DNA from 3 places in the Pantoea sp. X-Soil-OKNW-713 genome. Region 1 is predicted to be linked to each of the others. Evidence: predicted binding sites of a transcription regulator. Region 1 holds the regulator's gene; each other region holds the start of a gene.

Region 1 (7,743 bases):
GAGACGGATGAAAAAGTATTCCGGCACAATGTCTCCCTGACTTACGAACAGTGGCTGCAATATCCCGATGGGCGTAAAGCCTGTTTCGAAATCCGTAAAGTGCCTTATTACGACCGCGTTGGGAAACGCAGTGGCCTGATGGGCTTTGGACGTGATATTACCGAGCGTAAGCGCTATCAGGACGCGCTGGAGAACGCCAGCCGTGAGAAAACCACCTTTATCTCAACTATCAGCCACGAGCTGCGTACGCCGCTTAACGGCATTGTTGGCCTGAGCCGCATTCTGTTAGATACCGACCTCAATCAGGAGCAGTTGAAGTACCTGAAAACCATTCACGTCTCCGCCATCACCCTGGGCAACATCTTTAATGATGTGATTGAGGTGGACAAAATCGAGCGACGTAAAGTGCAACTCGATAACCAACCGCTCGACTTTACCGGCTTCCTGGCGGACCTGGAAAACCTCTCTGGTCTGCTGGCACAGCCGAAAGGGCTAAAGTTTGTCATGTCGCCTGAACTGCCGCTGCCCCATAAAATTTCGGCGGATGGCACCCGACTGCGGCAGATCCTGTGGAATCTGATTGGTAACGCGGTGAAATTTACCCAGCAGGGCGAGATCGTGGTACGCGTTGCCTATCACCAGGATGAGACGCTGCATTTTGAGGTGGAAGACTCCGGCATGGGGATCCCACAAGAGGAACAGGACAAAATCTTCGCCATGTATTATCAGGTGAAAGATCAGCATGGTGGTAAACCCGCCACGGGCACGGGGATTGGACTGGCAGTATCACGTCGTCTGGCACAGGCGATGGGCGGCGATATCACGGTACGTAGCGTTCAGGGGCAGGGTTCCTGCTTCACCGTCGAGATCAAGGCACCACGGGTCGCGGAAGAGGTTGAGGACGACAATCTGGACGATGCGATGCCTCTGCCGGCGTTGCATGTCCTGTTGGTTGAGGATATTGAGCTGAACGTGATTGTGGCGCGTTCGGTGCTGGAGAAGCTCGGTTGTAGCGTGGAGGTGGCGATGACCGGCACCGCCGCGCTGGAGATGTTCGACCCGCAGGAGTTTGATTTGGTGCTGCTGGATATCCAGTTACCGGATATGACCGGCCTTGATGTGTCGCGTGCCATTCATCAGCGACACGCCGGAGAGATGCTGCCACCGTTAGTGGCTCTGACCGCCAACGTGCTGAAAGATAAAAAAGAGTATCTGGATGCCGGGATGGATGATGTGCTGAGCAAACCACTGGCCGTCCCTGCACTGACCGCGATGATCAAAAAGTTCTGGGATTATCAGGCGGAAACCGACGCCCCGATGGCTGAACCGTCAGAGGAGAAAAACCGGACGCTGCTGGATGTGCCTATGCTGGAACAGTATATCGAGCTGGTGGGGCCTGGGTTGATTACGCAAAGCCTGACGATGTTTGAAAAGATGATGCCAGGCTACCTCGACGTGCTTGACTCGAACATGATGGCGCGCGACCAGAAAGGCATTGCCGAAGAGGGTCACAAAATCAAAGGTGCAGCGGGTTCGGTCGGTTTGCTGCATCTGCAAAAGCTGGCCAAACAGATCCAGTCACCCGAATTGCCTGCGTGGTGGGACAACGTTCAGGAGTGGATCGACGAATTAAAACAAGAATGGCAGCATGACGTGAATGTCTTACGTGAATGGGTTGCAGCGCGGGAAAAGTAACAAGGACCAGAAAAAAATGACCCCAGTCGAAACCGGGGTGCGCGAATACTGCGCCAACACCAGGGAAAATGGCGCTGCTGCTATTATTTGAGGTCTATCCTGAGCAACAGCGTGGTATTGGTTAACGCTTCAAAACCACCTTAGCAAATTCGTCACCACTTGTGACAAGATTCATTAAATTGTGTGATGTTGAGCAGCGTTTAAATACAGAAAACATTAATTTGCTGACACAGTCAAGCAAGGAATTAATTTCTTTGACTCATTGCATTAATTTTGACCAGTCGTTCTGTTTTTGGTCGGGTTTTAACTCGCTGAAGTGACGTAAAAACCCCGTAAGTGTGACGAAAGTCTCCTGGTCAGGGAAAATTCGCTTTTTTTCGTAGTAAATGCATGAAATATGGCATGAAACATGGTTGGTAGCGCGGGTTATCCAAAACGTTTTGGAAACCATCGATAGAAAGTTCCAGATTCAGGTTTTAACGATGGATGTAAACCAAAAAGTAGGCAAATTGCTTAACCAGAATTCGAAGATAGCGCAAAGCCCTTGCGGATAATTTACACATTTTTTTCGGAATGCTCTCAATAATCAATGAGAGGAATCAACCACTGTGAAATTTAAATGTTAAGCATCGTGAATCATTTTGTGTGATCTGGATCACGTTCAATGAAGTGTCTGTCAGCAATTTTTCCAATACGCATTTAAGCATGGAACCGATTCCTTTTTAGCGGAAGTGCTTGATGTATTTGGCTCTATTAAAGGAACGATGGTTGCGCAGGCAATGAATTTGTTCGATAAATCAACTGGTCAGACAGCGGTTCTTGGTATTCGACTATCATCGAATGCTATGGTGACCTTGGTGATTGATTAACACAGGGAACAGGTAAGAGATAATTAGATGGCTAAGAATAAAGGGAAACTTTGGCAACGTGTAAAAGTGTGGATCGCAAAATTTCTTCTCGCCTGGCTGGGTATTTGGCTGGCAGGGATTTTGTTATTTTCCTTCTTGCCCGTGCCTTTTTCCGCAGTGATGGTTGAACGACAGCTGGGTGCCTGGCTGCACGGCAATTTTGGCTATGTGGCACATTCGGATTGGGTCAGCATGGATGAGATCTCACCGTGGATGGCGCTGGCGGTCATTGCCTCTGAAGATCAAAAGTTCCCAGAACACTGGGGATTTGACGTTGCCGCGATTCAGTCGGTGCTGGATAACGAGGGCGATGAACGGATGCGTGGTGCTTCGACGCTATCACAACAAACCGCGAAAAACCTGTTTTTGTGGGATGGACGTAGTTGGGTTCGTAAAGGGCTGGAAGCGGGATTGACGGTAGGAATCGAAACGGTCTGGACCAAGCGACGCATTCTTACGGTCTATCTGAATATCGCCGAATTTGGCAACGGTGTGTTTGGGGTAGAAGAGGCATCCCAGCGCTATTTTCACAAACCCGCCAGTCGCCTGACCATAGCAGAAGCGGCGCTGCTGGCGGCGGTATTGCCTAATCCGATCCGTTTTCGCGCCGATGCCCCTTCAGGTTACATTCGTCAGAGACAGCAATGGATTATGCGTCAGATGCGGCAACTGGGTGGGGAAGGTTTCCTTAACCGCTACAAATTGCACTGAAACGGTTAATCTTCATCAAAACCGGCTTCAAACAATTCAATCACCGCTGCCAGCGCCTGGGTTTCTTCCGGGCCGCTGGCTTCAATCTCAATATGGCCGCCTTTGGCGGAATCCAGCATCAGCAGCGCAATTACGCTGCTGGCTTCCGCTTCCGTTCCTGCTTCATTACGCAGCAGCACTTCTGCGTCGAAACTTTGCACCAGTTCAAACAACTTCATCGCCGGGCGCGCATGCATGCCCAATTTATTCCGAATCTCAACGGTTTGCTTCACGGTCATGATTTGCGTTTTTCCAGGGTGCGATGACGGGATTGCACATTTTTACCGCGCGAACGGAAATAGTCGGCCAGTTGTTCGGCGATATAGACCGAACGATGCTTACCACCGGTACAACCGATTGCGACAGTGAGATAGCTACGATTATTGGTTTCCAGCATGGGGAGCCACAATTCAAGGTAGCTGCGTGTCTGATAGATAAAGTTGTGCACTTCAGTATGCCGGTCGAGGAACGCGGCCACCGGGCGATCAAGGCCGGTCATCGGACGCAGTTTTGGGTCCCAGTGTGGGTTAGGCAGAAAACGCACATCAAACACATAATCGGCATCAATCGGAATACCATGCTTGAAGCCAAAGGATTCAAACACCATCGTCAGCTCGCGTTCGCGTTTACCCAGCAGACGGGTGCGTAGCATTTCAGCCAACTCATGCACCGACATCTCGGAGGTATCAATGATCAGGTCGGCCCGTGAACGCAGTGGTTCAAGTAGGTCGCTCTCCTCATCAATCGCGCTTTCCAGTGACAAATTCTTACTGGAGAGTGGATGCAGGCGACGTGTGTCGCTGTAGCGACGGATCAGCGTGTTGCGATCGGCGTCGAGGAACAGCAACTGTGGCGAAAACGAGTCCGGCAGGTTGTTAAGCGCGGTTTCGAAAATCTCCGGTGATTCCGGCATATTGCGCACGTCGATACTGACGGCAGCAGAGATGTTGCGTTCGCTTAAGGTATTGGCCAGTTCTGGCAGCAATACCACTGGCAGGTTATCGACACAGTAAAACCCCATGTCCTCAAGCGCACGCAACGCGACTGATTTTCCTGAGCCTGACCGACCGCTAACGATCATCAGCACCATCACATTTCTCCCGTTTTAAACCGGCGCATTGGCCGGTAAAAGTATCTGTCGCTTAAGAGTGGTCTTCCTGCGCTTCTGTGATAATGGCATAGAGTTCTTCATCGCTCTGCGCAGCGCGCAGACGGCGACAGACGGTTTTATCTGCCAGACGTTTTGCCACCAGCGATAATGTATGCAGATGGGTTTTACACTGGTCTGCGGGCACCAGTAGCGCAAACAGCAGGTCCACAGGCTGGTTATCCACCGCGTCAAAAGCGATAGGTTGATCGAGGCTAATGAACACGCCTACGGCGCGCAGCGTGTCCTCCTCCAGTTTGCCATGTGGAATGGCAATACCATTGCCAATACCGGTACTGCCCATGCGTTCACGGGTGAGGATCGCTTCGAAAAGCGTCTGGTGAGGCAGATTGAGCTGTTTGGCTGCCAGTTCGCTGATTATTTCCAGCGCACGTTTTTTACTCTGGCAGTGTACGCCGCTGCGGGTGCAGTCCAGCGTAAGGACCGAGCTCAATTCCAGTGTCAGATCGTTGTTCATCATCGTTTCACTTGCGAGTTCACATAGCCGCGAGGATCACCCACTTTACCCCTTATCACGGGAAAAATGCAGTGTCTCCTGTTGGCGCTTGCGCAGATGACAAAACGGGGCGGTCAGCCCGCCCCATTCTGTGCTCTGAGTACCGAACCTATCAGTACTCTGCAAGCGTGAAGGTTAGTGTTTTTTCAGTTTATCTTTATGTTTGGTCAACTGACGGGAAAGCTTGTCGATCAATCCGTCAATCGCCGCGTACATGTCTTCCGCTTCCGATGTCGCGTGCAATTCACCGCCGTTCACATGCAGTGTTGCATCAGCAATCTGCGTTACCTTTTCCACTTTCAGAACAATATAGACCTGATTAATCCGATCAAAATAGTGTTCCAGTTTGGCAAATTTGCTATTTACAAATTCGCGCAGCGGCTCGGTAATCTCTACATTCAGTCCGGTAAGGTTTATTTGCATAGGTCTTCCTTCTCAATACATTCAAACCAGCTGCTTGCGCTGATTCGAGGGCGGGATGGACAAAGACTCGCGATACTTAGCAACCGTACGGCGGGCCACCATGATGCCCTGTTCAGATAACATGGAGGTCAGTTTGCTGTCGCTCAAGGGTTTTGCGGGATTTTCCGCAGAGATCAATTTTTTCACCAACGCACGAATTGCCGTCGAGGAGGCTTCACCGCCACCTTCGGTATTCACATGACTGGAGAAAAAATATTTCAGTTCAAAGATGCCACGCGGGCTATGCAAGTACTTCTGCGTGGTAACACGGGAAATGGTGGATTCATGCATATCCACGGCCTGGGCGATATCCGCCAGCACCATCGGACGCATGTACTCCTCGCCCTGTTCAAAAAACGCCTGCTGCTGCTCGACAATACAACGAGTCACTTTCAGCAGCGTGTCGTTACGGCTCTCCAGGCTCTTAATCAGCCATTTGGCTTCCTGTAAATTGCTGCGGATAAACTGGCTGTCGCTGTCATTACGCGCCGCACCGCCCATCGCCGCGTAGTGCTGATTAATTTTGAGACGCGGTACGCTGTCGGCATTTAGCTCAACTGTCCAGCGGGTGCCGACCTTGCGTACCAGCACATCCGGGATGACATACTCAGGCTCGCTGGTGTTGACCGACTGACCTGGGCGCGGATCAAGCGACTGAATCAGCAACATTGCCTCTTTCAGCACATCTTCTTTCAGACGCGTCATGCGCATCAGGCTACGGAAATCGTGATTGGCCAGCAGATCAAGATGATCGCTCACAATCAACCGTGCTTCCGCCAGCATCGGCGTATCGGCGGCATATTGGGACAGCTGCACCAGCAGGCAATCGCGCAAATCGCGTGCGCCAACGCCGACCGGATCAAAACGCTGTACGCGTTTCAATACCGCTTCCACTTCTTCCAGCGTCAGTTCTTCATCACCGATGCTGTCGCAAATATCCTGGAGCGTCACGGTGAGATAACCGGTGTCGTCAATGGCATCGACAATCGAAGTCGCAATGGCGCGGTCGGTATCGGTGAACGGTGTCAGCTCAACCTGCCACATCAGATAATCCTGCAACGACTGCGTGGTTTCGCCCTGATAGACCGGCAGCTCATCATCCTGGTAATCGGTACCCGTACCGGAAGGCGTTCCGGCGGTGTAGATTTCATCCCAGGTTGCATCGAGCGGCAGCTCTTCCGGCATGTCCTTTTGTTCCAGCGCCTCGCGGGTGTCGAGGGCTTCACTTTCCTGATATTCGCGCGCGTCTACTTCTTCATGGAGTTCTGATTGTTCGAGCAATGGGTTGCTTTCCAGCGCCAGTTGTAATTCCTGCTGGAGTTCAAGCGTAGAGAGTTGCAGCAAGCGAATTGCCTGCTGCAACTGGGGTGTCATCGCCAGCTGTTGGCTGAGCCTGAGTTGCAAACCTTGCTTCATAATCCGGATTGAATTTCCTAAGCAAACGTCGGAGGTTCCGACACCTTATCAGAGTCTGAACTCTTCGCCCAAATAAACACGCTTAACCTGCTCATCTGCAAGTATTTCATCGGGTGTGCCGTGAGCAATCAGATGCCCCTGGCTGACGATGTAAGCGCGTTCACAAACGGCAAGGGTTTCGCGTACGTTGTGGTCGGTAATCAGCACACCCAACCCACTGTCGCGCAGATGTTCAATGATCTTCTTGATATCAATGACGGAAATCGGGTCAACACCGGCAAAAGGCTCATCCAGCAGGATAAACTTAGGATTGGCAGCCAGCGCGCGGGCAATCTCGACACGACGGCGTTCACCGCCGGAGAGTGCCTGACCCATGCTGTCACGCAGGTGTTCGATGTGGAACTCTTCCATCAGTTCGTTGGCTCGATCCTGACGCTGCTCTTCGCTGAGATCGTCACGGATCTGCAATACGGCCATCAGGTTGTCGTAAACGCTGAGGCGACGGAAAATCGAGGCTTCCTGCGGCAGATAACCAATGCCGCGACGTGCACGCGCATGCAGCGGCAGAATGCTGATGTCTTCATCATCAATCACAATACGACCGGCATCGCGCGGCACAATTCCGACCACCATGTAGAAGGTGGTGGTTTTACCGGCCCCGTTGGGGCCAAGCAATCCGACAATTTCGCCGGATTTAACTTGCAGGCTAACGTCTTCTACCACGCGGCGGCCTTTGTAGGCTTTCGCCAGGTTTTCAGCGATCAGTGTGGCCATAGAAATTAGTTACTCTTCTTTTGGCTCTGGGATGAACCGTTTTTGTCCTGCAACTGCGACGGCACCAGCACGGT
Region 2 (7,743 bases), 390 kb from region 1:
AAGGGTTCGGCCATCGCGGCAATACGGTTGAATTGGGTTAAAAGCTCGGCGCGGCGCGCCTCATCCAGCTCCAGCGCCAGAATCTGTTCCATCTGGGCGATATAGGCGGCCCAGTCCGGTTGTGTCGTCATCTTTTCTCCTTAGAAACCTGCGGCGCTGCCGTTGCTGCGAGGGTCAAATGCGCCTTCAAACATGCCGTTGTTATGACGGATGATGGCACCTGCGTGCCCCACCACCTCACTAAAATCGGGCAACAGCTCCACTTCATGACCCAGCTCGCGTAATTGCTGCACCGTTTCCGGCGCGAAACGCGCTTCCAGCTTGAGGGAGTCAGAGGATTGTCCCCAGGTGCGGCCCAGCAGCCAGCGTGGTGCGCTCACCGCCTGTTGCAACGGCAGCCCCTGAATCACATGACGGGTAAAGATCGCCGCCTGGGTCTGTGGCTGACCATCGCCACCCATTGAACCGTAAACCATAGTGCGGCCATCTTTCAGCCGTGCCGCCGCCGGGTTAAGGGTATGGAAGGGTTGTTTGCCCGGTGCCAGCGCCAACAGGTGGCCCGGCTGTAAACTGAAAGCCGCACCACGGTTTTGCCAGGTGATGCCGGTACCCGGCAGCACCACGCCACTACCGAATTCGTGGTAAATGCTCTGGATAAAGGAGACTGCCAGCCCGCTGCTGTCCATCACCCCCATCCACACCGTATCACCGGGGCCTTTGCCGGTGCCCCAGGGGGCGGCGGTCGCATCATCAATCTGCGCGGCGAGGCCAGCCAGATGATCAGCATCCAGCAGGCTCTGCACATCAATGTCGATATGACGCGGATCGGTAATATGTTGGTCACGCAGGCCAAAGGCTTTCTTGGTGGCTTCAACGATGCGGTGCACGCTCTGCGCGTCATCCGCTTCCGCCATGTTGAGGCGATCGGTGATGCCGAGAATCGCCAGCGATACCAGCCCCTGGGTCGGCGGGGTCATGTTCCAGATGTCGCCTTCGCTGTGGGCCAGATGCAACGGTGTGCAGCGGCGTGCCTGCTGGCGTTGCAAATCTTCCAGCGTGATCGGCATACCCAGCGCGGACATCTCACGCGCCAGATGGTGCGCCAGCTCACCGCGATAAAAACTGTCTAACCCCTGTTCGCACAACAAACTCAGCGTATTCGCCAGCGCCGGTTGGGTAAAGCGGCTGCCTGCGGCAGGTACTTCGCCATCGGGTAAAAAGTTGGCGGCAAAACCGGGCTGATCCTGTAATTCATCACGTTTCGCTGCTGTCGCTGCTGCCTGTGAAGCGGTGACGGGAATACCGTCGGCCGCGTAGCGGATGGCATCGCGCAGCAGACGTGCCAGCGGCAGTGCCGGGCTGCCCAACTCAGCAGAGAAGGCCAGCGCCTCCTGCCAGCCGCTGACGGTACCGGCCACGGTCAGGGCCGCTTTGGGGCCACGGTGTGGAATTTTTGTTGCGCCGTGGTAGAAATCAAAGTGCGCCAGTGAACCGGCAGCACCGCTGGCGTCAATGGCGATCGGATCACCACCGGGAGGCACGATCAGCCAGAAGCCATCGCCACCTAAACCATTCATATGCGGGTAAACCACGGCGACAGTGGCGGCAGCCGCCACCATAGCTTCGATGGCGTTGCCACCTTCGCGCAGCACGGCTAAGGCACTTTCACTGGCGAGATGATGCGGGGTTACGGCCATACCTAACGGGGCCATATTGCTCTGTATCATAGTGAACTCATTTTTGGGTACATGGCAAAGTTATAGCAAGAGCTGTTCCAGTTTTGGTCGGACACCATTGTGGATCGATTTATGCTAGCTTGTGATGAAACGAAAGTTACAGGACGAATGATGAAACAGCTAGATGAACGCCTCCGCAGTCACTATCCGCAACTGTCGCCGCAGGAGCAGCGCATTGCCGATTTTGTCTTTGACCATTTTGATGACCTGATCAGCTACAACAGCGCCGAGCTGGCGCGGCTGAGCGGGGTATCAAAAGCCACGGTGAGCCGGCTGTTTAAGCGCCTCGGTTACGAAAAATATAAAGACATGCGCGATGAATTGCGCACGCTGCGCCAGAGTGGCATGCCGTTGACCGACAACCGTGATGCTGTGCAGGGCAACACGCTGCTGTCGCGCCATTATAAGCAGGAGATGGCGAACCTGACGCAGTGGGTCAACGGCATCGACCCGCAGCAATTTGGTGAGGTGATTCAGGCGCTGGCACAGGCAAAACGCTTGTTTATCATTGGTATGCGTAACGCCTATCCGGTAGCGCTGCACCTGCGCCAACAGCTGATGCAGGCCCGTCCCCAGGTCCATGTGCTGCCGCAACCGGGTCAGACGCTGGGTGAGGAGCTGGTGGATATCACCCCTGATGATGTGGTGGTGGTGATGGCGTTTCGTCGCCGTCCACGCATTATCCGTCCGTTGATGCAGCAGTTGCAGCAGAGCAACATTCCGGTACTGGCGCTGTGCGAACCCCAGGCGCAGGGCATCCTGACCCTGGCGCGTTGGCAGTTGTGTGCGCCGCTCGACAGCGTCTCCGCCTTCGATAGCTACGCCTCTGCCATGAGTCTGATTAACCTGCTGGCCAATGCGTTGCTGCATGAAATGTTGTCAGAGGGGCGTCAGCGTATTCACCAGATTGCCGACCTTTATCAGCATCTGGATGAGCTGGAACACCGTTAAAGGGCACCTTTTTGGTGCTTCGCACCTTTTTTGATCAGAGTCACAGACGGGCAATGCGCCCGTTTTTTTTCGTCTGATAATGCAGAAACCCTGATTTTACGTGGAAGTGTTCTTTTTGTTTCGGTTGGCACATTAGTTGCAGAACGATTCATCAAGAATCTTTTGTTTCACATAAACTCACCGGGGTGCATAATGAAAAAAGTTTTAATGGCGGTAGCGGGCGCTGCTCTGATGATGGCGCAGGTTGGTAGCGCAATGGCCGATCAGTTGCAGGACATCCAGAAACGCGGCGTGATCCGCATTGCCGTGCCGCAGGACTTCCCGCCGTTCGGTTCTGTCGGCACCGATTTACAGCCGCAGGGCTACGACATCGACATGGCGAAGTACCTCGCCAAAGAGATGAAACTGAAGTTGCAGCTGGTGCCCGTTTCCAGTGCCAACCGCGTTCCTTATCTGCAAACCGACAAAGTCGATCTGGTGATCTCCAGCATGGGGAAAAACGCCGAACGTGAAAAAGTGATCGACTTTAGCCGTGCTTACGCACCTTTCTTCCTCGGCGTATTTGGTCCGAAAGGCGAAGAAATCAAAGATGCGGCGGCGCTGAGCGGCAAATCCATCGGCGTAACCCGTGGTGCGGTAGAAGATATGGTTCTGACCGGTATCGCTCCGAAAGATGCCGAGGTGAAACGTTACGAAGATAACAACACCACGCTGTCTGCTTATCTTTCAGGTCAGGTGCAGTTTATCGCCACCGGTAACCTGGTCGTTGCTGCGATTGCCCGTCAGAACCCGGCCAAAGCCCCGGTGGCGCAGTTTATGCTGAAAGACTCTCCGTGCTTTATCGGTCTGAAGAAAGACGAGCCAGCGCTGAAAGATAAAGTGAATGCGCTTATCGAGCAGGGCATTAAAGATGGCACCCTGAACAAACTGTCCGAAGAGTGGCTGAAAGCGCCACTGCCGGCCAACCTCGGCGCATAAGAAGGACGGCCAATGATTGGGCAACTTAACTTTGCTGCGCTGTGGCCACACTGGCCGGAGTTACTGGCAGGGCTGTGGGTCACCATCCAACTGACGGTGCTGGCAACGGTGGGTGGCGTCGCGCTGGGTATTCTCGGTGCCGCGCTACGCAGCGGTAAACCCAGCCTGGCGGGGCGCATCTGGGGCATTTACGTCGAGCTGATTCGTAACACGCCCTTTGTGGTGCAGCTGTTTTTTATCGTCTTTGGTTTACCCAATCTTGGTCTGAAACTGACGGCGGGCGAAGCTGCGCTGCTGGCGATGCTGATTAACCTCGGTGCCTACAGCACCGAGATAATTCGTGCCGGTATCCAGGTGACACCAAAGGGGCAATGGGAAGCGGGCCGTGTACTCGGCCTGACCCGCAGCCAGACGTTTTTGCGTGTGGTGCTGCCGCCGTCGTTGCAACGTATTTATCCGGCGCTGGTCAGTCAGTGCATCATCGTGATGCTGGGTTCTTCGGTGGTATCGCAAGTCTCCTATGAGGAACTGACCTTCGCCGCCAACCTGATTCAGTCACGCACCTTTTTGAGTTTTGAAGTCTATCTGGTGACGACGCTGATCTACCTGGCGTTGTCGATTGCCATGCGTCAGCTACTGCTGGCCGTAGGGCGTAAATGGTTTGGAGCGCAGCCATCATGACCACGTTTACCGATTGGGATATCGTGCGCAACCTGCTGCTGGCGGCGCGCTGGACGATTTTGCTGTCGCTGGTGGCCTTCTTTGGTGGCACGCTAGTGACCCTGCCGCTGCTGTTTCTGCGCCTGCTGCGTAAGCCGTGGCTGATGCGGGTGATTCGTGGTTATACCGAACTGTTCCAGGGGACGCCGCTGCTGATGCAGTTGTTTCTGGCTTTCTTCGGTGTCGCGCTGTTTGGCATCGACGTTGCCCCCTGGACCGCCGCCTCACTGGCGTTGACGCTCTACACCAGCGCCTTTCTGGTGGATATCTGGTACGGCAGCATCCGTGCCTTGCCGAAAGGGCAGTGGGAAGCCTCGCGCTGCCTGGGCCTGACCTTCGGCCAGACGCTGTATCGCGTGGTTGCCCCGCAGGCAATCCGCATTGCCATCGCCCCAACGGTCGGTTTTGCCGTGCAGGTGATCAAGGGCACCGCGCTGGCTTCAATCATTGGTTTTGTCGAACTGACTAAAGCCGGCACCATTCTGAACAACGTGACTTATCAGCCGTTTAAGGTATTTGGCCTGGTGGCGTTGGGTTACTTCCTGATGTGTTATCCGCTGTCGCGTTACAGCCAGTACCTGGAGAAAAAATTCAATGCCGCTCATCACCATTAATCAGGTACAGAAGTACTACGGCGACAACCACGTCCTTAAAGGTGTCGATCTCGATATCGAAATGGGCGAAGTGATCTCCATCATCGGACGGAGCGGATCGGGTAAAAGTACCCTGCTGCGCTGCATGAACGGGCTGGAAGGCTATCAGGAAGGCAGCATCAAACTGGGCGGGATGACCATTACCGATCGTGAATCGCAGGCGCGTGAAATCAGCCGCTCGGTCGGGATGGTGTTCCAGAGTTTTAACTTGTTCCCGCATATGACGGCGCTGGAAAACGTGATGCTGGCTCCGCGCCGCGTGCTGAAAAAGAGCGAAGCCGAATGCCGGGAGCTGGCGAAGCAGATGCTGGAAAAAGTTGGCCTCGGTGAACGCCTGGATTATTACCCGGCCAATCTTTCGGGTGGTCAGCAGCAGCGTGTGGCAATCGCCCGTGCGCTGGCAATGCAACCCAAAGTATTACTTTGTGACGAGATCACCTCCGCACTCGATCCCGAGCTGGTGGGTGAAGTGTTGAAAGTGCTGGAGCAGCTGGCTGCCGAAGGTATGACGCTGATTCTCGTGACACACGAAATGAACTTCGCCCGCGATGTGGGCGATCGAGTGGTCTTTATGCATCAGGGGCGCGTCTGGGAGCAGGGCGACAGCAAAACGTTGTTCGCCAATCCGCAAACGGCGGAGTTGAAACAGTTTATCTCGACGGTCCGTCTCTAAGCCATCAACAAGGAATTCATCATGGACATCACGCAATTTCCGCAAATCAATCCGCCGCAGCGTCTGCTGATGGGGCCGGGACCAATCAACGCTGATCCGCGCGTGCTGCGCGCCATGTCGACGCAACTGATTGGCCAATACGATCCGGCGATGACGAATTACATGAATGAGGTGATGGCGCTGTATCGTGGCGTATTCCGCACCGAAAACCGCTGGACGATGTTGATCGACGGCACCTCACGCGCCGGGATCGAAGCGGTCCTGCTGTCAGCGATCCGTCCGGGTGACAAAGTGTTGGTGCCGGTGTTTGGTCGTTTTGGTCATTTGCTGTGTGAAATCGCGCGTCGCTGCCGTGCGGAAGTGCACACCATTGAAGTGCCGTGGGGCGAGGTGTTCACACCGGATCAGATCGAAGATGCCATCAAACGTATCAAGCCGCGTCTGCTGCTGACGGTGCAGGGCGACACCTCCACTACCATGCTGCAACCGCTGGCCGAGCTGGGGGCGATTTGTCAGAAATATGGCGTGCTGTTCTACACCGATGCCACCGCCTCATTGGGGGGGAACGCGCTGGAGACTGACGCCTGGGGGCTGGATGCGGTGTCTGCCGGGATGCAGAAATGCCTTGGCGGCCCATCAGGTACCTCGCCGATCACCCTCAGCCCGCAGATGGAAGCGGTGATCCGCAAGCGTAAATGCGTGGAAGAGGGCATCCGCACCGCCGAGCATCAGGACGGCGACGACGAGATGATCTACTCCAACTACTTCGACCTCGGCATGATCATGGATTACTGGGGACCGGAGCGTCTCAATCACCATACCGAAGCCACTACCGCGTTGTTTGGCGCACGCGAGTGCGCGCGCCTGATTATGCAGGAAGGTCTGGATAACGGTATCGCTCGTCATAAGCTGCACGGCGATGCGCTGCTGAAAGGCATTCAGGGGATGGGACTGGAAACCTTCGGCGACCTGCAACATAAAATGAATAACGTGCTTGGCGTGGTGATCCCGCAGGGTGTCAACGGCGATCAGGTGCGTAAGCTGGTGCTGGAAGATTTTGGTATCGAGATTGGCACCTCCTTTGGTCCCCTGCACGGCAAAGTGTGGCGTATCGGCACTATGGGCTATAACGCGCGCAAAGATTGCGTGATGCAAACCCTGACGGCGCTGGAAGCGGTGCTGAATCATCTCGGTTTCCGTTCCACCCAAGGTGCGGCGCTCCAGGCGGCCTGGGATCACTACGGGAGCCACGCATGAGTGAAAGCCTGATGACCGCCAGCGAGGCGCAGTTAGCCGCCGCCCGTGTCATGGCGCGTTGCGATGCACTGGCTGAGATCAGCGAAACCGACGATGGTCTGATGCGTGTCTACCTCTCGCCGGAGCAGATGCGTGCCAATCAGCGTGTCGGCGAGTGGATGCAGGCGGCAGGAATGACGGTGTGGCAGGATGCGGTGGGTAACATTTGTGGCCGCTACGAATCCGCCACCCCAGGCGCACCGGCACTGTTGCTCGGTTCACATCTCGACACCGTACGTAATGCCGGGCGCTATGACGGTATGCTCGGTGTGCTGACGGCGATTGAAACCGTGCAGTGGCTGCACGATCACCAACAGCGTCTGCCGCTGGCGGTGGAAATCGTTGGCTTTGGCGATGAAGAGGGCACGCGTTTTGGTATCACGCTGCTCGGCAGCCGGGGCATTACCGGAAGCTGGCCGGAAAGCTGGATTACCCATCCTGATGGCAACGGTATCACCGTGGCTCAGGCGATGCAGGATGTCGGTTTAGATGCGGCAAAAATTCTCGACGCCGCGCGTGATGTGAACGATATCGCCGCCTATCTGGAGCTGCATATCGAGCAAGGCCCGTGCCTTGAGCAGGACGATCTGGCGCTCGGCGTAGTGACCGCTATCAACGGCGCACGCCGCCTGAACTGCCGCTTTACCGGCGAGGCGGGGCACGCGGGTACGGTGCCGATGACGCACCGTAAAGATGCGCTGGCCGCTGCCGCCGAGTGGATGGTGTTTATTGAGCA
Region 3 (7,743 bases), 550 kb from region 1:
CCGGTTTCACCGTATCAGTGATAAACGCCAGTCTGCCATCAATGGCTATTGCTGCACTCAACAGAATGCGTGCGTTCGGCTGGATATCTGCCGGGTTAAAGGGCAGCACAAACTGGAACGGTGCCTGTTTACCCTCGGTACGCACCACATGCTGCGCCAGCACTCGGGATGGCGCATCGGACTGTGAGGCATCTGACAGAGTCACCGTCAGCACCGCATCCGGCGGTAACGCAATACGCTGGCGAATATAAATGGAGCCACTTACATTCGGCTGCGCAATGGTCGTTTGCTGTCCGGCAACCGTTGCACCCAACGTTGGCGTTGCCACCGGTTTGCTGTGATCCGCGCACCCTGCGACCGCCACAGCCAATGTCATACCGCTAATGATTTGCCAGAGTTTCATTGATGTCGTCTCCTTATGAACACTATGATTGTCGGCGGGAAAAAATAATGTGCAGCTATTCCACCGCCGAATGCCCTTAATTCTGGCACAAGAATCCGCAATGCGCTTAAGACGGGTCTTAGATTGCTGAAACCACGGCAAAAAGATTGACGACAACTGGTCGGATCTTTCACACTTGCCCGACCGGTATCACTGAGGAATCCGTTATGAGCCAGGCACTGCACAACCTGCTTAATTTGTTGAATCTGGAAAAACTGGAAGAGGGATTATTTCGCGGTCAAAGCGAAGACCTCGGCCTGCGTCAGGTGTTTGGTGGTCAGGTGGTTGGCCAGGCGCTTTATGCAGCGAAACAGACAGTGCCGGAAGCACGTATCATTCACTCATTCCATAGTTACTTCCTGCGTCCGGGCGATAGCCAGAAAGCCATTATCTATGATGTGGAAACTCTACGGGATGGCAAAAGCTTTAGCGCGCGCCGCGTCAGCGCTGTGCAAAATGGACAACCGATCTTCTACATGACGGCCTCGTTCCAGGCACCGGAAAGCGGATTTGAGCATCAGAACAGCATGCCACAGGTCCCCGCCCCGGATAATTTGCCATCGGAACAGGATCTGGCGCATAAGCTGGCAGCGCATCTGCCGATTAAATTACGGGAAAAATTCCTCTCTGAACGTCCACTCGATATTCGTCCGGTGCAGATTCACAACCCGCTGAAAGGCCGTGTTGATGAGCCGGTACGTCAGGTGTGGGTGCGTGCTAACGGTCAACTGCCGCAGGATCGCCGAATTCACCAATATCTGCTTGGCTATGCATCAGACCTCAACTTCCTGCCTGTAGCGCTTCAGCCGCACGGCAAAGGCTTCCTTGAGCCCGACATGCAGGTCGCGACTATCGACCACTCAATGTGGTTCCACCGCCCGTTCGACCTGTCAGAATGGCTGCTGTATAGCGTAGTCAGCACCTCAGCATCAGGTGCACGCGGGTTTGTACGCGGGGAGTTTTTTACTCAGGATGGCACGCTGGTGGCAACCACGGTGCAGGAAGGGGTGATGCGCCAACGCAGCGAATAAAAAAAGGGGCGATGACTCGCCCCTTCTGCTTTTTATTATTTTAGCGCACTGCTCTCTTTTTCAGCCCGGCTCTTACTGGTTGTAAGCGTTTTCGCCGTGGCTGTTAACATCCAGACCTTCACGTTCCTGATCTTCCGGAACACGCAGGCCAACAATCATATCGGCCAGTTTGAAGCCAATGAAGGCAACCACACCAGACCAGACGATGGTGACACCCACGCTGAACAGCTGGATCCACACCTGATGGCCCATAGTTACGCCTTCAGCATAACCTACGCCACCCAGTGAAGAGGAAGCGAACACGCCAGTCAGGATACAACCCACGATGCCGCACACGCCGTGCACACCGAACACATCACACGGGTCATCAACACGCAGCCATTTCTTCAGGGTGGTGACACCCCACAGGCCAGCCAAACCACCGACCAGACCGATAATCAGCGCGCCGCCAACACCGACATAACCACACGCCGGAGTGATAGCAACCAGACCTGCGATGAAGCCTGAAGAGGCACCCAGCAGAGAAGGCTTACCACGCAGTGCCCACTCACCGAAGGTCCAGGACAGTACCGCACCCGCCGTCGCAATGACGGTGTTCAGGAATGCCAGGGCAGCGATTTCGTTGGCAGCAGAAGCAGAACCCGCGTTGAAGCCGAACCAGCCCACATACAGGATTGCAGTACCCGTGAACACCATTGGCAGGTTGTGCGGTTTAAATGCTTCTTTACCGAAGCCAGCACGTTTGCCCACCAGATAAGCACCGACCAGACCAGCAACCGCAGCGTTGATGTGAACAACGGTACCGCCCGCGAAGTCCAGCGCGCCATCAGATGCCAGCAGACCGCCAGCCCAGACCATGTGTGCAATCGGCAGATAAGCCAGAGTCAGCCATACCGCAACGAAAATCAGCACCGCAGAGAAACGAATACGTTCCGCAATGGAACCCACAATCAGGCCCACGGTGATACAGGCGAAGGAAGCCTGGAACGCAACGTGAATATATTGATAGAAGGTGCCCATCAGCGCTTTCAGCTCGATATTTTTCAACATCGCCCACTGGAAGCTACCGAAGAAGGCATTGCCTTCGCTGAAAGCCAGCGAGTAACCGTAAATCATCCACAGCACACAAACCAGAGAGAAGGTTACCGCTACCTGAGTCAGCATGGACAATACGTTTTTACCGCGGATCAGACCGCCGTAAAACAGGGCGATGCCCGGAATCGACATGAACAACACCAACGCGGTGCAGATCATCATAAACGCGTTATCGGCTTTATCCGCAACGGCAGGAGCTGCCGCCATGGCCAGAGACGGTAACAGCGCCAGGCTGGTCAGGCCTAACTTCGTCATCATTTTATTCATTTCTTTCCATCCCATCACAATCAAGGCCTAGTTACAGTGCTGCTTCGTCGGTCTCGCCAGTACGAATACGGATAACGCGTTGCAGTTCCGCAACGAAAATTTTGCCGTCGCCAATCTTGCCGGTGTAAGCGGCTTTGCTGATCACATCCACGACTTCGTCCAGTTGATCATCAGCAATGGCGATATCAATTTTTACTTTTGGCAGGAAGTTCACGCTGTACTCGGCACCGCGATAAAGCTCTGCGTGACCTTTCTGGCGACCGAAACCCTTCACTTCGGTAACTGTCAGTCCCTGAATGCCAATAGAGGATAAGGCTTCACGCACGTCCTCCAGCTTAAATGGTTTGATTACCACGGTAACCAGCTTCATACGATCCCCTCCAGGTATTTAATGAGTGAGTCTTACCGGACACGCAGGGATATAAGCAAAGGGTGTGCCATAAATAAAAAAACCGCAGAGTCAGCAGATTAGCCGCGCTACAGCGCGCTTCGTTCTGTGATGAACAACACAAATACCAGCAGGAAAGGAAGAAAGGAGTGGATTGTTTGCACCTCTTTGGTGCTCACAGCCTCAAAGAAGTGCATTTCTACAGAATAATCCGATAAAGGTGCGCAAAAAAGGTGCAAGTCACCCTTCAGTCGTTAAGGGAATGCCCGCCGCGAGTTCATCGCCCGCCTGTTGCAGCTGATACATTTGCCAGTAACGCCCCTGTTGCGCCAGTAACTGGGTATGCGTACCGCGTTCAGCGACCTGACCGCGATGCAGGACCAGAATCTGGTCTGCCTCAGTAATAGTGGAGAGGCGATGCGCGATCACCACCAGCGTGCTGTGCTGACGTAAGGCACGCAGGGCGTGCTGAATCGCCTGCTCAGTGCCGGAATCGATATTGGCGGTGGCTTCATCAAGGATCAAAATTTGCGGCAGCGATACCAGCACCCGCGCCAGCGCTAACAACTGTTTCTGACCGACCGACAGGTTATTGCCCTGCTCGCCCAACCGGGTGTGAATACCCTCCGGCATAGCGCGCACCAGCGCGGCAAGCTGCACCGTCTCCAGCGCCTGCCACACCGCCTGCTCCGGGATATCGCGCCCAAGACGGACATTGGCGAGCAAGGTATCTGCCAGCACCACCGGGTCCTGTTGCACCATCGCTACCCCCTGACGTAACGCCTGATGCGTCAGTTGTGGCAATGGACGACCGTCCAGTTCGATACTGCCGCGCGTCACCGGGTAGTACCCCATCAGCAGGTTTGCCAGCGTACTTTTGCCACTGCCGGTATGGCCAACCAACGCAATAAAGCCACGGGGCGGCACGTCCAGATCGATCTGGCTTAACACGTCACGATCGGCGCGATAGGCGAAGCTGACATCACGCAGGGAAATACGCCCGGAGGCCAGTGGCCGGTTATCCGTGCCGTAATCCTGCTGAGTCGCATCCATCAACTCAAAGATGCGCTCACCCGACACCACCGCCTGTTGCAGCATCGATTGCTGGGTAGTGAGTTCAATCAACGGCTCATTCAGACGCCCGAGGTAAGTGATAAAGGCATACAGAACGCCCACCTCAAACACGCCTGGGTTAGCAAAGCTGAACAGCATCAGCAGGCCGCACAAAATTAGTGCAGAGAATAAACTCAGCAATGGACGCAGCAAGAAGCCATCCAGTCGTAGCGTCTCCATTCGCGCCAGATAGTGCGAACGGCTGGCCTCCCCCATGCGCTCACCAAAGCGCGCCTGCTGGCGGAACTGCTGGATGACACTCATGCCGTTAATCACTTCATTGAAGCCGTTATTGATATCGGCCAGGTAGCTACGCACCCGGCGCGCTATCGGTGTGCTGTAGCGCTGATAGATCAACATCACCGTCAATACCAGCGGGAAAATTACAATCGCCACCAGCGCCATACGCCAGTCGAGCGCAAACATGGCCACCAGCATCGCGCCGATCAACGCGGCACTGCGCAACACCGTTGCCACCACCGTGACATACAGATCGCGGATCACCTCGGTATCGTTGGTCACGCGTGAGATGATTTGCCCGACCGGTTGGGTATCGAAGGCGCTTAACGGCTGACGTAGCGCGGCATTCATCACATCAGAACGTAATTTTTGCACCACACCGATCGCCGCGCGGTTGAACAGCAACGACTGAAAATAGTGCAGGCCCGCTGCCAGCAATTGCAGCAGAATAAATCCGACCACCAACCCGGCGACAATGCCCCACGGCATCTGGTGTTGCGCCACCAGATGATCAATAAAATAACTGACTAACACCGGCCCGGTGACTTCGGCCGCCGCCGCCAGCCATAACATGCCCACGGCCAGCCATAACGATTTACGCCACGGTTTGCCGTAGGCCAGTAAACGTTTCAAGGTAGGCCACAGACGCACAGATTTAGCCACGACTCGCTCCTTCGCTGATCTCATCCTCGTCCAGCGCCGCTTCCAGTTGCTGATAACGGTACATATCACGATACCAACCGCTTTCTGCGACCAGATCGTCGTGGTCACCACGCTGCATCACCTGACCCTGCTGCAATACCAGAATTTCGCTGGCTTCGGTCAGCGCCGACAAACGATGCGCACTGATAATCAGCGTTCGGCCCCGACCCCATTGCCGCAGGTTGTGCAGAATATCGTGCTCGGTGCGTCCATCCACCGCAGATAAAGCATCATCCAGAATCAGGATCTCGGCATTCAGCAACAGCGCACGCGCAATAGCGATGCGCTGCTTCTGACCGCCTGAGAGCATCACGCCACGTTCACCCACCTCGGTTTCATAGCCCTGCGGCAGGCGCAGGATATCCTCATGAACGCAGGCCATCTTCGCCACCTGCTCAATCTCCTGCTGGCTGGCATTGGGGCGACCTAACGCAAGGTTATTAGCGACGGTATCGGAAAACAGGAACGGCGTCTGGCTCACTACCGCCAGGCGGCTGCGCCAGCTATCAATGCGCAACTGCGACAGTGGGGTGTTGTGATAGCGAATATCGCCTTGTTCAAGGTCGAAATGGCGCTGAAGCAAACTTAACAGCGTGCTTTTGCCACAGCCAGTGGGGCCACATAAGCCCAGCATTTGGCCGGGTTTAAGCTGAAAATTGACATGGCTGAGCGCCACACCGGCACTCGCCGGATAGCGAAACTCGCGGATCGCCACCTGCAAATTCCCGGCTTCCGGCGGCAGCATTTGTTGGCCGTCTTCCACTGCCGGAGCTTCCGCCAGCAACGCACGGATACGGCTCCAGGCCGCGCTGCCACGCTCAACGATATTGAACATCCACGCCAGTGCCAGCATCGGCCAAATCATCAGGCCGAGGTACATTACAAAGCTGGTGAGCTGCCCTAACGTCAGGCTGCCATGCCACACCATCCAGCTCCCGCCACCAATCGCCAGCAAATTGGAGAAACCAATCGCGATATAGATGGTGGGATCAAAACGCGCATCTACCCTTGCCACTCGCAGGTTTTTCTCGCCAGTATCACGCGCGATGGCCGCAAACTGCTGCGACTGATGATCTTCCAGACCAAAGGCTTTGATCATGCGAATGCTGGTCAGGCTTTCCTGAGTTTGATCATTCAGGCTGGAGAACGCTGCCTGTGCCAGTTTGAAACGATCATGCAACTGATTGCCGTAGCGATGGATAATCAGCGCCATAATCGGCATCGGCACCAGCGCCAGTAACGTCAACTGCCAGCTGATTTGTACACTCATCACCACCAGCACCACACAACCCATCACCAGTGAATCCACCAGCGTCAGCACCCCTTCTCCGGCGGCGAAGACCACGCGGTCAACATCGTTGGTGGCGCGGGCGATCAGATCACCGGTGCGATGACGCAGGTAAAATGCCGGATGCTGGCGGCTCAATTGACGGTAAAAATCTTCACGTAATTTCACCGCCAGTTGGTAAGAGGCTCCGAACAGCAGCACGCGCCAGACATAACGCAGCAGATAAACCACCACCGCAGTGACCAGCATCACGCCGATCCACATCATCAGTCGTCCGGTGCTTAAGGTATGTTGGGTAACGCCATCAACAATTACGCCCACCAAATGCGGTGGCAGCAATTGCAGAAGCGCAATGATGATGAGCAGAGTGACCGCGCCCAGATATCGCCGCCACTCGCGCAGAAAATACCAACTTAACTGGCTGAATAATCGCACAAGACTGTCTCTTTCTTTACCCGTCAGGGTGCTACCGGCAATGCGGTTGTGTATTTAATTTCTTCCATCGCGAAACTGGAGGTCACGTCAATCAGACCCGGTACGCCATTCACCAGCCGCTTATAAAAACCATCGTAACTTTTCATATCTGCCACCTGAATACGCAGCAGATAGTCATATTCGCCGGCCATACGGTAGAACGCCATCACCTCCGGCATCTGCTGAACCACGCTGACAAATTGCTGATACCAGTCGCTGCTGTGCTGCTGGGTTTTGACAAACATGAACGCGGTCAGCGCCAGACCGATTTTATCGCCGTCCAACAGCGCCACACGCGCACGAATAATGCCATCATCTTCCAGTTTTTTCAGGCGTTTCCAGCACGGTGTGGTAGTGAGATTGACCGCATCTGCCAGCGTCTGGAGTGACAAGGTGCAATCCTGCTGTAATAACGCCAGCAGTTTACGGTCAGTTTTATCTAGCATTTGCCTCTCCGGGAGAAAATTTTTCTCTCATCGAGCCATTATACACCGATTAAAGCAACCTCTTTTTCCTGCCAGTGCCTTACACTGTGGCGATTAAATTTTGCGGAAACTTAGCATGCAAACGCCCTGGATTCGTCACGCTATTAACGAAATTAACGCTGATTTTCAGCGCTCTGCCGACACCCATCTGATTCGCTTTAACCTGGATGATTTTCCCGGCATCGGTTTTTACCTGAAAGATGAAAGCACCCATCCGA

What was found. Region 1 encodes sigma-54, which starts transcription at its own class of promoters, with help from an activator protein. Its sites were predicted from a motif close to GTTGGCACANNTTTCGCTNT; they were not measured.
Region 2: a site for sigma-54 is predicted at 1,760-1,779, ahead of AC6I8R_RS04270 (gamma-glutamyltransferase family protein). Genes of this name have one in related genera too.
Region 3: a site for sigma-54 is predicted at 3,258-3,277, ahead of glnK (P-II family nitrogen regulator). Genes of this name have one in related genera too.

The regions. Positions count from the first base shown of each region.
Region 1 is NZ_AP035995.1:561,642-569,384, forward strand. Features, by position in the region: gene arcB (aerobic respiration two-component sensor histidine kinase ArcB) at 1-1,695, shown strand, start outside; gene mtgA (monofunctional biosynthetic peptidoglycan transglycosylase) at 2,592-3,314, shown strand; gene npr (PTS phosphocarrier protein NPr) at 3,320-3,592, opposite strand; gene rapZ (RNase adapter RapZ) at 3,589-4,443, opposite strand; gene ptsN (PTS IIA-like nitrogen regulatory protein PtsN) at 4,496-4,978, opposite strand; gene hpf (ribosome hibernation promoting factor) at 5,153-5,440, opposite strand; gene rpoN (RNA polymerase factor sigma-54) at 5,462-6,895, opposite strand; gene lptB (LPS export ABC transporter ATP-binding protein) at 6,944-7,669, opposite strand; gene lptA (lipopolysaccharide ABC transporter substrate-binding protein LptA) at 7,675-7,743, opposite strand, start outside.
Region 2 is NZ_AP035995.1:954,605-962,347, forward strand. Features, by position in the region: gene hpxX (oxalurate catabolism protein HpxX) at 1-131, opposite strand, end outside; gene AC6I8R_RS04270 (gamma-glutamyltransferase family protein) at 141-1,727, opposite strand; gene hpxU (MurR/RpiR family transcriptional regulator HpxU) at 1,848-2,687, shown strand; gene AC6I8R_RS04280 (transporter substrate-binding domain-containing protein) at 2,880-3,665, shown strand; gene AC6I8R_RS04285 (amino acid ABC transporter permease) at 3,678-4,346, shown strand; gene AC6I8R_RS04290 (amino acid ABC transporter permease) at 4,343-4,999, shown strand; gene AC6I8R_RS04295 (amino acid ABC transporter ATP-binding protein) at 4,980-5,711, shown strand; gene AC6I8R_RS04300 (pyridoxal-phosphate-dependent aminotransferase family protein) at 5,733-6,968, shown strand; gene hpxK (allantoate amidohydrolase) at 6,965-7,743, shown strand, end outside.
Region 3 is NZ_AP035995.1:1,115,144-1,122,886, reverse strand. Features, by position in the region: gene AC6I8R_RS05055 (YbaY family lipoprotein) at 1-403, opposite strand, end outside; gene tesB (acyl-CoA thioesterase II) at 610-1,473, shown strand; gene amtB (ammonium transporter AmtB) at 1,546-2,835, opposite strand; gene glnK (P-II family nitrogen regulator) at 2,867-3,205, opposite strand; gene AC6I8R_RS05035 (SmdB family multidrug efflux ABC transporter permease/ATP-binding protein) at 3,464-5,239, opposite strand; gene AC6I8R_RS05030 (SmdA family multidrug ABC transporter permease/ATP-binding protein) at 5,232-7,001, opposite strand; gene AC6I8R_RS05025 (Lrp/AsnC family transcriptional regulator) at 7,025-7,486, opposite strand; gene AC6I8R_RS05020 (PLP-dependent cysteine synthase family protein) at 7,602-7,743, shown strand, end outside.